One region of the Halomonas sp. R57-5 genome, then DNA from elsewhere that is predicted to be linked to it. Evidence: predicted binding sites of a transcription regulator. Region 1 holds the regulator's gene; each other region holds the start of a gene.
The links. The regulator LexA, encoded in region 1, represses DNA repair genes until DNA is damaged. The targets are predictions, from matches to a motif close to TACTGTNTANNTANACAGTA.
Positions count from the first base shown of each region.

Region 2: HALO_RS07960 (LexA family protein) is a predicted target of LexA. The motif match lies at 2,488-2,507, and genes of this name have one in related genera.
Region 3: HALO_RS19025 (LexA family protein) is a predicted target of LexA. The motif match lies at 1,522-1,541, and genes of this name have one in related genera.

Region 1 is NZ_LN813019.1:2,421,702-2,427,139, reverse strand. It holds gene HALO_RS11175 (hypoxanthine-guanine phosphoribosyltransferase) at 1-152, opposite strand, end outside; gene nagZ (beta-N-acetylhexosaminidase) at 201-1,232, opposite strand; gene HALO_RS11165 (L,D-transpeptidase) at 1,296-1,832, opposite strand; gene HALO_RS11160 (TetR/AcrR family transcriptional regulator) at 1,810-2,502, opposite strand; gene lexA (transcriptional repressor LexA) at 2,770-3,450, shown strand; gene HALO_RS11150 (energy-coupling factor ABC transporter permease) at 3,469-4,140, opposite strand; gene purU (formyltetrahydrofolate deformylase) at 4,165-5,019, opposite strand; gene HALO_RS11140 (ribonuclease J) at 5,250-5,438, shown strand, end outside.
Region 2 is NZ_LN813019.1:1,747,994-1,751,801, reverse strand. It holds gene tpiA (triose-phosphate isomerase) at 1-674, shown strand, start outside; gene HALO_RS07970 (EamA family transporter) at 729-1,574, shown strand; gene HALO_RS07965 (SDR family NAD(P)-dependent oxidoreductase) at 1,614-2,378, shown strand; gene HALO_RS07960 (LexA family protein) at 2,522-3,013, shown strand; gene HALO_RS23500 (Y-family DNA polymerase) at 3,013-3,246, shown strand; partial or broken gene HALO_RS07950 (IS66 family transposase) at 3,362-3,808, shown strand, end outside; gene HALO_RS23720 (hypothetical protein) at 3,774-3,808, opposite strand, start outside.
Region 3 is NZ_LN813019.1:4,185,323-4,190,760, forward strand. It holds gene ccmB (heme exporter protein CcmB) at 1-658, opposite strand, end outside; gene ccmA (cytochrome c biogenesis heme-transporting ATPase CcmA) at 772-1,392, opposite strand; gene HALO_RS19025 (LexA family protein) at 1,590-1,970, shown strand; gene HALO_RS19030 (IMPACT family protein) at 1,970-2,587, shown strand; gene HALO_RS19035 (sodium ion-translocating decarboxylase subunit beta) at 2,734-4,056, opposite strand; gene oadA (sodium-extruding oxaloacetate decarboxylase subunit alpha) at 4,067-5,438, opposite strand, start outside.

The sequences.
Region 1 (5,438 bases):
GGCAGTTTATCGCCTAAATCTCGGGTGATAGCTTCTGCCATGCGGTCAAGCGCCCGCTCTACTTCTTGCTGCGAAATTAAGCAGTCGGCGTTATCCATTAGTTCGCGCATCGAGTCCAACGACTCTAAGGCTTCTTTATCCAGCTTTGACATCTACCAACTCCACGCGGGTGAAAAGCTTCATTTATTTGAGCAAGCGATTTATTCAGCGCTGGGCTTGGGCTTATCCGCCAGCGCTTCCAACTTAGCGTGGGCACGCCGCCAACGTCCCAGCGCACTCAGTGCATCCAGGTCTGGCCGCGCGCGGCTATAGCGCAACTTGGCGGGGCGCTTGTTATTGATCCCTTGGCACGCCTCCATGACCTCAAGCGCGGCGGCTCGGTCATTACACACCAGCAGCATATCGCAGCCTGCTGCGAGCGCGGCTTGGGCACGCGCCTTGGGTTCGCCCGCTTCGTGGGCGCCCGCCATACTCAGATCATCAGAAAAAATGCAGCCTTTGAAGCCTAGCGACTCCCGTAACATACCCAACCAATTGGGTGAAAATCCTGCGGGGCGTGTATCGAAAGCGGAGTAAATAACATGCGCAGGCATGACCCCATCTAACTGCGAGGCTAACTGGGTAAAGGGCACAAGATCGTGCTGTTTAATCACGTCTAGCGGGCGACCGTCTATCGGTAGGGCAACATGGGAGTCCGCCGCCACCCCACCATGGCCGGGGAAGTGCTTGCCCACTGCGGCCATACCGGCATCGTGAAGCCCTTGAATAAAGGCGCTGCCCAGCTGGGCCACGTGCTGGGGATCACTGCTAAAACTGCGGTCACCAATAACGCTGGAGAGGCCGCTCTCAACATCCAATACCGGAGCGAAACTAAGATCCAGCCCGCAGGCGGCCATCTCCATCCCCAACAGCCAACCGGCGTCCTTGGCTAACGCCAGACCGTCTTCCGGGGAAGCGCGGTAGCACTCGCCGATACGCGCCATGGCAGGCAGGCGTGTTAAGCCCTCTTTAATACGCTGAACGCGACCGCCCTCCTGATCCACTGCGAGCAGTAAATCAGCCCGCACGCGGCGAATATCGCTGCACAGCTGGCGCACCTGGTAGCCATTTTCGACATTGCGGGCAAATAGAATAACGCCCCCTACCGTCGGTTCCAGCAACAGGCGTTTTTCTGCCGCCGTCAATTTTGGGCCTTCAAGGTCAAGCATGACCGGGCCTAACGGTTGAGTCATCGTGATAGGTCCATGAAAAGGGGCGATGATTCTAGACGATCGTCTAGCGGTGTCAAAAACTTATCAATCAAAGGATTGCCGTCCGCCGTGCAACCAAACCGGGGTGCCCGGTAACGCGAGCGCAAAGAGGGTTAGCAAATCACTATTACGTAAACGAATGCAGCCGTGGGAGGCCGCAACGCCCATGGGTTCGTCAGGCGGTGTGCCGTGCAGGTATATATAGCGCCGTTGCGAGTCCACCTGACCGCCGCGGTTCACGCCCTTTTCTAATCCGCAAAGCCACAGAATGCGGGTCAAAATCCAGTCACGCTCTGGATGCGCTTCGGCTAGCGCGGATGAAAACGTCTCGCCTGTCCAGCGGCGGCCTCGAAACACTGCGTTGTCGGGCATATCACCGCCAATGGCGGCGCGCACATAGTGCCAGCCGTAGGGGGTTTTACCACTACCATTACGCTCCCCGACACCGGCGGCAGCGGATGAGATCGCACACTCATGGAGCACTTTCGGCCCTCGCCAGCAGCGCAGCAGCTGCTGGGTAGTATCAATCTCCAGCCAGATATTCTCAGCCGGGGGTAGCTCAGCTAGCGTAGGCGTTCGCATGTTTTCCTTCTTCTGGCTTGGCTTCTTCAAGGGCGAGCGGTAACGGTGCATTCATGGCCGCCACAACGACCGGCAGCAATCGCTTGACTAAATCACGTACTGAAACCTGTTCGTGATAATCTTTTTCAGCGATATCACGCAGTGCATCAAGGCCGGACAGGGTAAATATTACCGTGCCAAGCATAAAGTGTAGCCGCCAAAAGCGCTCCGCGTCAGGTAGGTCCGGCGTGGCTTGTCGCACCAGCTCGGTGAAGCGGGTAAACACATCGCCATACTCTTGCTGGATATAGCGCCTAAGATGCCCCTGTGCCTGGCTGTAGGCAAGGCCGAGCAAGCGCATAAACACTTTTAAACTATTGCGTTCAGCGGGCACTGCAAGAACGGTGGTTGCCATGGTTTCGAGCAGGGTTTCAAGCTCAATAACCCGCCCAGCATGCTGTCCTTCCAGCTCATCAAGGGCGGTGTGAAAACGCTGGGTGAAGGGGTCCAAATAGCGGGCAAAGACGGCCTGAATCAAGGCTTTTTTGGAGCCAAAATGGTAATTCACAGCGGCTAAATTGACGCGCGCTTTGCTAGTGATGTTGCGCAGCGAAGTTTCGGCAAAACCCCGCTCTGCAAACAGCACCTCGGCAGTATCGAGTATACGGGTCACCGTATCAGATTGAGCCATGTCGCTCTCCAGGGAAACAGGTGTTTAAAACATAGCAAAATACTATGCCATAACCATGGCGGTCTCAACGCTTGATTTATTAACAAAATACAGCCCGTTAAATAAGCAGAAGCTTAGTTTCAAACGATTAGAAAAATTGCATAGACATCGAAGATAGCCACTGACAAGGCATATACTGGACAGAGGAACATACTGTATACTTAACCACTGATTGATTAAGTTGCCATTTAATTTGTTACTGTCTATTCACTATTTATGGAGTCTGGTATGTCGCGTCCGCTAACCGCTCGCCAACAGCACGTGTTCGATTTTATCGTTAAAACGATGGGCGAATTTGGCTACCCTCCTACCCGCGCCGAAATTGCCAAGGCGCTTGGCTTCCGCTCCCCCAACGCGGCCGAAGAGCACCTGCGCGCGCTGGAACGCAAAGGCGTTATTCGCATTATTCGCAACACTTCTCGCGGTATCCGCCTGCCCAACCAGGAACCGCAAGAAGTCATGGAGAGTGCTGCCACCGCCTTACCCGCAGCCAACGTTGAAACGCTGCCAACGGGCCTACCCGTGATCGGTGAAGTGGCCGCAGGCAGCCCCATTTTGGCCGCTGAACATATTGACCGTTACTGCCCGCTACCAGCCGAGTACTTTACCCCCAAAGCCGACTACCTGCTGCGCGTGCGCGGCCTTTCGATGAAGGATATTGGCATTTTGGAAGGGGATTTATTGGCAGTTCACCGTACCGACCGGGTACGCGATGGCCAGATTGTAGTGGCACGCCTAGAGGATGAAGTAACGGTTAAACGCTTCAAGCGCCAGGGCCACCAAGTGACGCTATTTGCCGAGAACCCTGACTTTGCGCCCATTGAAATCGACCTGCGCTCCCAGTCGCTCGATATCGAAGGCGTCGGCGTTGGTGTGATTCGTGGCGGCAACGGCCAGGCACTCGGCTAGTCGCCGCCCTGGCCATCCCTACTGCAGATCGATATAGCGGTGGTCATTGAAGGTGGCCACCCAATGGGGGTGATAAACCAGCAGAATACTCAGCAGCATGCCGGTGATAAACGCCTCTGAAGGCATTAACAGCGGTAAGAAGCGCGCATACTCCTGGGCGAGATAAATCGCCTCAGGGTCAGTCCCCGCAACGATGATCAGCAGCACCGCTGCCAGCCCTCCTCCCAGCGTTGCCAGCGCCGCACCAAAAAAGCCGCAGGCAAACAAAAACACCATCAGGTTATCCGGCAGGCGGCGATCTACCAGCCGCCATACCGTGCCAATGACGGCCGCCGGGACGACACCGGTAACCAGCACGTTTGCCCCCAGCAGCAGCCATTCATTGCGCCCAATTACCACCATGGCGATATTAATCAGCACGTTGCTAATCAGCGCCAATGGCGCTTTAAAAACGAGTGTCATTAAAACCGTGAAAACAAGGTGCAGCGTTAGCCAATCAACCGCCTGCGCACGCAGCTGCCACATCAGCATCACCGCCAGCGTGGCGCCCAGCCAGCGGTGCTGAAGCGCGGTATCCGCTATTAACACCTGCCAGGGCCGCCCCCAAAGTGCCCACGCGATCACTGCTAACGAGAGTAGCCAGGTGAGCAGCAGCGCCCAGGGTGCTAATACACTTTGCGCAAACGACATGGCGGCCTCTCAGGTTGATGAGGGTTAACTAAAGACCACTGTCTTATTGCCGTGGACCAGCACGCGATCCTCTAAGTGCCAGCGCAAACCGCGAGCAAGTACGGCTTTTTCAACGTCACGGCCAAAACGTACTAAGTCAGTGGGCGTATGGCAGTGGCTTACGCGATGAATATCCTGTTCGATGATGGGGCCTGCGTCGAGTTCCTCGGTCACGTAGTGGCAAGTAGCACCTATCAGCTTAACGCCCCGCTGGTATGCCTGGTGGTAGGGTTTTGCCCCGGCAAAGGAGGGCAAAAAGCTGTGATGAATATTGATCACTCGTCCCGCATAGCGCGCGCACAGCTCGGGGGGCAGTATTTGCATATAGCGCGCCAGCACCACGCAGTCAGCGCGAGCGCTATCGATTTCGGCCTGTACCTTGGCAAACGACGCTTGCTTATTTTCGGGGTCTACCGGGACGTGGTGGTAAGGAATGCCGTACCACTCGGTCAGCGAACGCATATCGTCATGGTTGGAGATAACACCGACAATATCGCAATCCAGCTCACCCGCCTGCCAGCGGTAAAGTAGATCGACCAAGCAGTGCGACTCCCGCGACACCATCAGCACCACACGCCGACGCAGCTGGGTATCCACCAGGGACCACTGCATATTGAATTCGCTGGCCACCGGCTCGAACGCCGCGCGCAGGGCTTCCACCGACATACCGACCGAATCCGCCAGAATTTCGTAGCGCATAAAAAAGCAGCCGGTTTCTAAATCGGAGTGCTGGCTGGCTTCGGTAATGGAGCCGCCCTGCTGGGCAATAAAGCTCGATACCCGTGCAACAATCCCCACCCGGTCAGGACAGGAAACCACTAAACGATAATAATGAGACATGTGAGCTACTCTTGACCTATTGCTAAGTTAATTATGACAAACCAGCGGCTTAGGTCGCATAGTGTATCGGAAGGGCATGGAAGATTGTTAGCCGCCCCTGCCTTCCCGTATAGTTAAGTCACTACTTTTTAGGTTTTTCATAACAGATGCATTCACCACGCGTTCAAATTCGTCCCCGTCGTCGTCCACCGCTGCGCATGTTGCCGCTGGGGGGATGCGGTGAGATTGGAATGAATCTAACGCTATACGGCTACGACGATCACTGGATAGCCGTCGATTGCGGCATGATGATCCGTCAGGATCTTCCCAACTCTCCACTGCAGGTACCCAATCTCGATACACCGAAAGCACTGGGGATCGTGCCCAAAGCGCTCTTTATCACCCACGGCCATGAAGACCACATTGGTGCAGCTGCCTGG
Region 2 (3,808 bases), 670 kb from region 1:
GGCAAGGCTTAAAAAAACATCCATCGGAGGCCGAGGCCATTATTTTTGTGCCAGCAACACTTATTTATCAAGCAAGCGAATGTCTAACCAATTCGCCTGTCCGTATCGGCGCCCAAGATTGTGCCATAAAGGTATTTGGTCCTCACACCGGTGATATTTCCGCTGAAATGCTAAAGGATGCCGGGGCTACCTACGTGATTGTTGGCCACTCAGAACGCCGCATTGATCATGGCGAAACGGACATCATTGTTAATAGTAAGGTTGAGGCCGCATGGCGAGCAGGTCTGGTGCCTGTGATCTGCATCGGCGAAACATTAGAAGATAGCAGAGCCGGAAAGACTCTCGATGTTTTATCGAAGCAGCTAAAAGGCTCCCTTCCTGAAGCTGCAGGTTCCGAAAGCTTCGTAATAGCCTATGAGCCAATCTGGGCGATTGGTACAGGGTTGACCCCTACGCGTGAGGATATAGCCTCGACACACTCTTTTATACGAAACGAACTTGTTGGGTTGCTGGGCTCGCCAGCTAACTCTGTTCGACTTCTTTACGGTGGCTCTGTCAACCCAGACAACGCTGAAGAGATCTTATCGATCGCTAACGTTGATGGGGCGCTTGTAGGACGTGCAGCGATGCAAGCTAAAGATTTTATAGCATTACACAACAAAGTGCCTGGCTAGCACCTGCTATACTTAAACCAAGCTAACGAGCATGTATTTTCATGAGGATATTAAATGGAAATCGAGATAACCTTTGTAGTGTTGTTTGCTGCCATGCTAAATGCTGGCTGGAATGCCCTTGTAAAGGTAGGTGGAGACAAAATTGCAGTTATGGCGTTAATAACCTTTATGGGCAGTTTGTTTTCCCTTGTTGCCTTACCTTTCGTTACTATCCCCTCCCCTGAAAGCTGGCCACTTTTATGTGTGGCAATCTTAATACATACTGCCTATCATTTTTCCCTTCCTTTGGCTTACAAATTTGGGGATTATGGGCAAGTGTATCCCATTGCTCGTGGTTCGGCGCCATTACTCGTTACATTAGGCGCAGCTTTGTTTGCTTCCGAAGCATTAAGCTTTCCAATTTTAATTGGCATTTTACTCCTTTCCGTTGGCGTCATGGCTCTAGCACTCGATGCTAAAACCGGGATTACCCAGAACCCGCGAGCAATTTTTACCGCCTTAGGCACTGGTTTTTTTATTGCGTCCTATACCCTCGTTGATGGAATTGGTGCACGTCAAGCTGGTTCAGCGTTCGGATTTGCTGTTTTATTGACTATAGGTAACGGCTTGCTAACTTTTATTATTGCTATGACATGGAAGCACAAATTAATCTTAGAGGTGATTCGCAATAATATCGTTTCGGTAAGCATTGGTGGTGGCATGCAGGTTGGAGCGTATTGGATAGTTATCTGGGCTATGGCATATGCACCGCTTGGTATGGTTTCAGCTTTGAGAGAAACCAGCGTGCTTTTCGCTGCTCTTATTTCTACTTTCATTCTTAAAGAGGGCTTTGGTGTTTGGCGCTTTGTTTCTGCTGCGATGATAGCTGGTGGGATAGGGCTAACTCGTTATAGGCCATGATAAATCTTCCATTGCTTCGCCCTGATACAGGAGTAATCTATGAATATTTTCAGCTTGGAAGGTCGTGTTGCTGTTATTACTGGTGGGAATGGAGGCCTAGGGTTCGGTATTGCTTCTGCGCTGCATTCATACGGAGCTACGGTTGTGATAGCGGGACGTCAGAAAGATAAGAATAAATCAGCTGTTGAAAGACTCTCTCGACTAGGGGGGCGGGTGTTGGGGATTGAGGTTGACGTAGCAGATGAGCTTTCATGTAAAGCGATGCTTGCTGTTGTGGCAGAAGAGTTTGGTCGTATTGATATACTCGTGAATAATGCTGGTATTGCTATCCGCAAACCCCCTGAGGAATATTCTGTTGATGAATGGCGTAGCGTAATTGATGTCAATCTCTCTGGTGCGTTTTATTGCTCTCATCACGTATACCCTTATATGGTTGAAGTAGGTGGTGGTAAAATTATTAATATAGGCTCGATGTTATCTATTTTTGGAATGCCTTTAAGCGTGCCTTATGGCGCTAGCAAGGGAGGTATTGTACAGATGGGTCGATCTTTTGCCGCAGCTTGGGCTGATAAGAATATTCAAGTAAATGCTATTTTGCCAGGATGGGTAGATACGGAGATGACAAGAGAGACACGCTCCCAGGTGAAAGATTTACATCAGCGTGTTATCGATCGAACCCCTGCTAAGCGATGGGGCCTACCCAGTGATTTTGCCGGTGTCGCAGTTTTCTTGGCCAGCTCTGCTTCTGATTTCGTTACAGGCGTTGCCTTACCCGTTGATGGCGGGTTTTCCATTAGCGGCTAGATAAAATCACTATTTCTCTTCCGCGTGAGGCCACATTTTGCGTAAGGTGAATACTCATTCGGTTCTCGGGAAGGTTCATTGGCTTGCAGTGGGGCTGGATTTCCTTCGATACAGTATGACTGTACAGTACAAGGAGTTGCCTCATGGTTTGCACACCACGATTTGAAGGAACCGCTAACGGAAGCGGCCAACTGGCCGGACACATTGCCATCCTGGGCTTGTCCTCCGAAAGCTCGCGGTATCCCCTCCCCCTGATGGCCGGCGAGGTCAGGGCTGGCTTTCCGATCCATGCCGAGGCTGAGGTCGATCGCATCCTCGACCTTACCGAGCACCTGATACCTCGCCCAAGCGCCAGCTATTTCTGCCGTGCGAAGGGGGACAGCATGGAGGGATGCGGCATCTACGATGGGGACTTGCTCATTGTCGATCGCTCGCTGGAGCCAGTGGACGGAGACATTATCGTGGTGTGTCTGGATGGCGAGCTTACTTGCAAGCAGCTTGGCAAATGGCATGGTCAGCCAGCGCTATTGCCAGGTAACCCGGCCTACCATCCGATCGCTCTCATTGGAACCGATTGCGAGACATGGGGTGTCGTCACTCACAACGTCCATACGCATCGTCGTAGAGGTGTGTGATGATTGGCCACTGTGATTGCAATAACTTTTACGTCAGCTGTTTTCGCGTTTTCATGCCCGAGCTGCGCGGGCGCCCTGTCGGTGTCCTATCCTCGAACGAGGGATGCCTCGTCGCTAGGTCAAATGAATTGAAAGCCCTTGGCGTGCCTAATGGCTTGCCCGCCTTCCAGCTCTCCCCTGATGTCCGTCGACAGACAGTGCTGCTTAGCTCGGCCTATGCCCTGTTTGGCTAGATGTCGCGACGGGTTGTGTCCACCATGCAGGCCCATACCGGCCCAATATCGGTGTACTCAATTGACGAGCAATTCATTGACTTGTCAGGACTGTCTACCGATGAGCTGCAAGCGCATACGCAAACTGTATGGCGTGGAAAAGCAGGCCAAGGCCCTGGCGCCTGAGGCGCGTCAAACGCTGCGTGACCAGAAGAGCCGCCCATTAATCGATCAACTGCGCACCTGGCTCGACAAGTCACTGGCCCAGGTGCTGCCCAAAAGCGCACTGGGGAAAGCCCTTCACTACCTGGATCATCAGTGGCCCCGCCTGACCCGGTTCCTGGACGATGGCCTGATCCCGCTGGACAATAACCCAGCAGAGAACGCTATCCGCCCGTTCGTGGTGGGACGCAAGAACTGGCTGTTCAGCCACACCCCGAGCGGTGCTCAGGCCAGCGCGGCGATCTACAGCCTGATCGAAACCGCCAAGGCCAATGGCCTCTCGCCCTACGAGTACCTGCAGTACGTCTTCGAAACACTGCCCACCCTCAACAACGATGACGAACTGAACACGCTGCTGCCT
Region 3 (5,438 bases), 1.8 Mb from region 1:
TACTGATACGCAGCGATGCGGCAATCGCCCACGGCGCCAACATGAGTGAGGCAGCGAGCAGCGCGCCCAGGATAGCCAGATGGGCAGCGACGCCGTCTCCGAAAATGGCTGCCTGCACCGCACCGGCGCCAAAAATGAGCACCGGGATATACAGTGGCAGCACCAGCAGCGAGAGCAGCACCCCGCCCCGCGCCAAGCCGACGGTTAACGCTGCACCAATCGCGCCAATCAAGCTCAAGCTTGCCGTGCCCAGGGCAAGCGACAGCGCCAGCACGGCGTAGCTACCCGCTGGCAGCGCCAGCATAATACCCAATATCGGCGCCATCAGCGCCAACGGTAGGCCGGTCAGCAGCCAGTGCACGGCCACTTTGGCCAAACTCAGCGCGGCTAACGGCTGCGGCGCCAATAACAGTTGCTCCAGACTGCCATCGTCATAATCGCTACGAAACAGGCTGTCTAATGACAGCAGCGCGGCTAACAGCGCCGCCACCCACAGCAAACCCGGCGCAATGACCGCTAACAGCTCAGGGTCGGGCGAAATCGCGATCGGAAACAGCGTGATCACCAGGGCAAAAAACACCAGCGGGTTGAGCACTTCGCCACGGCGCCTCAGCAACAGCGTTAAGTCACGCACTAGCGTGGCCTTCACGGCGATCATCAAGCCACCTTTGTGCTCACGCAGTGGCACTGCTAGCACCTGTTGGGTGGCATCTGAAGCTTGTGAAGAGCTGTGTGAAGCGCCATGTAAAGAGCTGTGCAACCCTTTCTCCTTTACCCGAGGGATATCCGTCTCAACAACGGTGAGGCGGTCAATTCGTGGTGTGTCGTTACCAGCACKCAGCCCCCCGCCTGAGCGTGGGCCACAAGCTGCCTTTCCAGCTCAGCGACGCCGTGACGGTCTATCGCGGTAAAAGGTTCATCCAACACCCAGAGAGACCGGGGCGTCAGCGTTAAGCGTGCCAGCGCCACGCGACGCTGCTGGCCAGCAGAGAGTTGCCCTGCAGGCACATCTTCAAAACCTGCCAGGCCAACCCGCTCAAGGGCGTCCAGGCGCTGATCCTCGTTACCGTTTTCCCCGCTGAGCGCCTGATACCATGCCAGGTTTTCTAACGGGGAAAGCCCCAACTTAATACCTGGGGCGTGCCCTAAATAGAGCAAATTAGCGAGGAAATGTTCACGCGCCTCTTTCATCGCAGCGCCATTCCAGAAAAGCTCGCCCTGATAGTCACTGAGCTGCCCGGAGAGGATTTTCAGCAGGCTGGTCTTACCACTGCCATTGGGCCCCTCGATACGCACAATTTCACCGCTGCGAATATCTAGATCCAGCCCTTGAAACAGCCAGCGGTCGTCGCGTTCACAGGCAAGCTGTCGGGCTTGTAGACACAGGCTCAAGCGTCTCTCCTGGCATATTGATTTTGCGTCGAACTCTACACGTAAAGCCCCTTGCTCGCCACTCACACAATGCGGCGCTGGGTCGCAGCGTGATCTCCATCAAAGAGGGTTAAGACTAATTACTGCTAGCACTGTATGCAAAAACAGGTCTATACTAAAAACCACTGTATGAAAGAACATGCAATGGAGATTTCATAATGACCCTATCGATGGCATCACCTACCGCTACGTTCGGCCACATGCAAGCAGTACCACGTCCCTATGCGATGGCAGCTAACGTTACCCGACGCAATACCTATGCGCTCAAAGTGCGCGGCAATGCATTGTGTGATTGCAACTTATTCGATGGCGATGTCATTATTATCCGGCGCTATCAACACGATACCCAGATAGAAACCGCCGTTGCCGAAATTAACCAGCAAACAATAGCCTTGAAGCAGCTCTCTATCAGCCGCTTTGGCGTTGAGCTATGGCCAGAGGATACTCAGCAGCCKGCGCTTTTTTTGCATAACCGGGATATTCAGGTGCTCGGCATGGTAATGGGTGTGAAAAGTGAGACTACCTTCACGGAGCATTAATGCGCTATCGGGTTCCCGAGCTGTTCCCTGCGTCATGGCATACGGCTGACATTGAAGTCGAAAAGAGCCAATTTATTACCTGGGTCTGCTACGCCCCAGATATCAATGCATTCACTAGTCTGTTGAATGCGGCAAAAKCCGCGCACCCTAATGCCAGCCACCACTGCACTGCCTATATTGCCGGGCCACCCGGCGAGCAAAATCTGATTGGCTTTTCCGATGATGGTGAGCCAGGCGGCACCGCTGGCCGACCCATGTACCAGGTTCTCCAAGGCAGCCAACTGGGCCAGATTGGCTGTGTGGTGATTCGTTATTTTGGCGGCACCAAGCTAGGCACCGGAGGTTTAGCCCGCGCCTACGCCCAGGCGGTTAGCCATGCCCTTGAGACGCTACCTACACGGGAAGTGGTTGAGCGCAACAGCTACACCCTGCGACTCACCTTTGCTAATGAAGCGATTGCCCGCGCCTGGTGCGAAGAAAGTGCGATCCCTATTGAGCAAGCCGACTATGATGGTGATGGCGTGCGCCTGACCATTGGCTGGCCACGGGACTGCCCATTTGATCTTACTCCACTGGAAAACCGTTTAAAAAGTGCTATCCATATTATCACTGACTAGCTCCCTGGCTAGAGCACCCATCTATACTCAACATCCCCTCTAGACTAAACAACACGCCTATAAAAAACGCGACATACCGAAAGTGTCAGTATGCCGCGCTCTGTTGACCCACTATTAAAACAGGCGGTGAACACCTGCCTTAAGCGTTACCCCAGGTACTTGATCATTACGCCTGCGGCGACTGCCGAGCCAATCACACCCGCCACGTTGGGGCCCATGGCGTGCATCAGCAGGAAGTTATGCGGGTTCGCCTCAAGCCCCACCTTGTTAGCCACTCGCGCGGCCATCGGCACAGCAGATACCCCCGCGGCGCCGATCAAGGGGTTGATGGGCATTTTGCTCATCAGGTTCATCAGCTTGGCCATCAATACCCCGGCGGCCGTGCCAATGCCAAAGGCAACAATCCCCAAGCCTAATATCCCCAGCGTCTCGAACGACAGAAAACTCTCAGCCATCAGCTTGGAGCCTACCGACAGGCCGAGGATAATCGTGACGATATTAATCAGGGCGTTTTGCGCGGTATCCGACAAGCGCTCTACCACACCGCACTCGCGCATCAGATTACCGAAGCAGAACATGCCCAGCAGCGGAGCGGCATCGGGCAGAAACAGCGCGACCAGAATCAACAGCACCAGTGGGAAGACCACTTTTTCCAGCTTGGAGACCGGCCGCAGCTGAGTCATCTTGATCTCACGCTCTTTCTGGGTGGTCAACAGACGCATAATCGGCGGCTGAATCAGTGGCACCAACGCCATATAGGCGTAGGCGGCCACGGCGATAGCCCCCAGCAGCTCCGGCGCCAGCACGCTGGAGACGTAGATGGAGGTCGGGCCATCGGCGCCACCAATAATACCAATGGCGGCGGCCTGATTAAGCGAGAAGTCCATCACCCCCATTGAGGTGAGCAACACGGCGCCAAACAGAGTGGCAAAAATACCGAACTGAGCCGCTGCACCTAAAAACAGCGTACGTGGATTGGCCAACAGCGGGCCGAAGTCGGTCATGGCGCCCACGCCCATAAAGATAATCAGCGGAGCAATACCCGAGGCAATCGCCACACTGTAGAAGCTATAAAGCATGCCATCGCCGTACCCAACGTTCATGGCGATATCCCGTGCAGCACGCACCTGATCAGGCGCAGCCCCCTCATGGGCTAGTGATTTTAACGACTCCCGCCAGGCGTCTAAGTTCGATAGCGGATCGAGGTTTGCACCCAGCGCTGCCGCCATCTGCTGCAGCACTGCAGGCTTGGCAACCTCAATCGCTTGGTCGAGCGCTGAAATGGCCAGCCCGGCCTCAGGGATATTGGCGAGAATGCCGCCAAAGCCAATAGGCACCAGCAGCAGCGGCTCAAACTTCTTATAGATCGCCAGGTAGAGCAGCAGTAGCCCCACGACCATCATCACCGCTTGGCCAAGCTCCAGGTTGTACAGCCCCGAGCCTTCCCATAACGTTACTAATTTATCCATTATTGGGCCCTTAGAGCTCGATCAGCGTGTCGCCTACGGCGACGCTATCGCCTTCGCTGACATTAACCTTAGACACAGTGCCTGCACTGCTGGCACGCACTTCGGTTTCCATTTTCATCGCTTCAAGGATGATCACCACATCGCCCTCTGCGACGTTGTCGCCGGGGCGTACATTCACCTTGAAGATATTACCGGCCAGCGGGGCATCGATGCTTTCTCCACTACCGCCACCGCTCGGCGCAGGCGCTTCGCTAGAGGATGGCTGGGCCGACGCCGTGCCAGAGGCAGTTTGCTCTTGCACTTCGCCCAGCTCACCGCCTTCAGAGACCTCTACCACGAAGGCTTTGCCGTTGAGTTTCACGGTATAGGTTTCCGGGCCGCTGCTAGCGACCGGCGCTTTGCTTTCCACCTTGGCGGGTGTCTTTTCGGCGCTTGCTTCAGCTGCTTGGGGGACAGGCTCAAAGGCGTCGGGATTGTCGCGATTTTTAAGGAACTTCAGACCAATCTGCGGAAACAGGGCATAGGTCAGTACGTCATCCACTTCGCGCTTACCTTCGGCCAAGCGGATACCTTCAGCGCTGGCTTTGTCTTTCAGTTCGGTGGCCAGCTTGTCCATCTCGGGCGAAAGATTATCCGCCGGGCGACAGGTAATCGGCTCGCCGCCTTCCAGCACGCGCTTTTGCAGCTCAGCATTGAAGGGCGCTGGCGCGGCACCGTACTCACCTTTGAGCAGCGCCTGAACTTCCTTGGAGATCGACTTATAGCGCTCGCCCATCATCACGTTCATCACCGCCTGGGTGCCGACAATTTGCGAAGTGGGCGTTACCAGCGGAATAAAGCCAAGGTCTTCGCGGACGCGGGGAATCTCGCTCAGCACGTCGTCCAGCTTGTCGCCCGCGCCCTGCTCTTTGAGCTGGCCTTCCATATTGGTCAGCATGCCGCCCGGCACCTGAGCAATCAGAATGCGCGAATCAATACCACGCAGCGAACCTTCAAAAGCAGCGTACTTCTTGCGCACTTCGCGGAAATAACCGGCAATATCTTCCAATAGCTCAAGATCCAGCCCCGTATCGCGGCCGGTATCTTTGAGCATGGCCACCACGGACTCGGTGGGGCTGTGACCGTAGGTCATCGACATGGACGAAATCGAGGTATCGACATTATCAATGCCTGCTTCCACCGCCTTCAAAATGGTTGAGGTAGAGAGGCCGGTGGTGGCGTGGCAGTGCAGGTGCACCGGAATCGATAGCTCTTTCTTGAGCCGGGTGACCAAATCGAATGCCGTATAGGGCGTCAGTAGCCCCGCCATATCCTTGATAGCCAATGAATCTGCGCCTAAGCCAGCAATGGTTTTGGCGAGATCGACCCAGCTATCCAGGGTA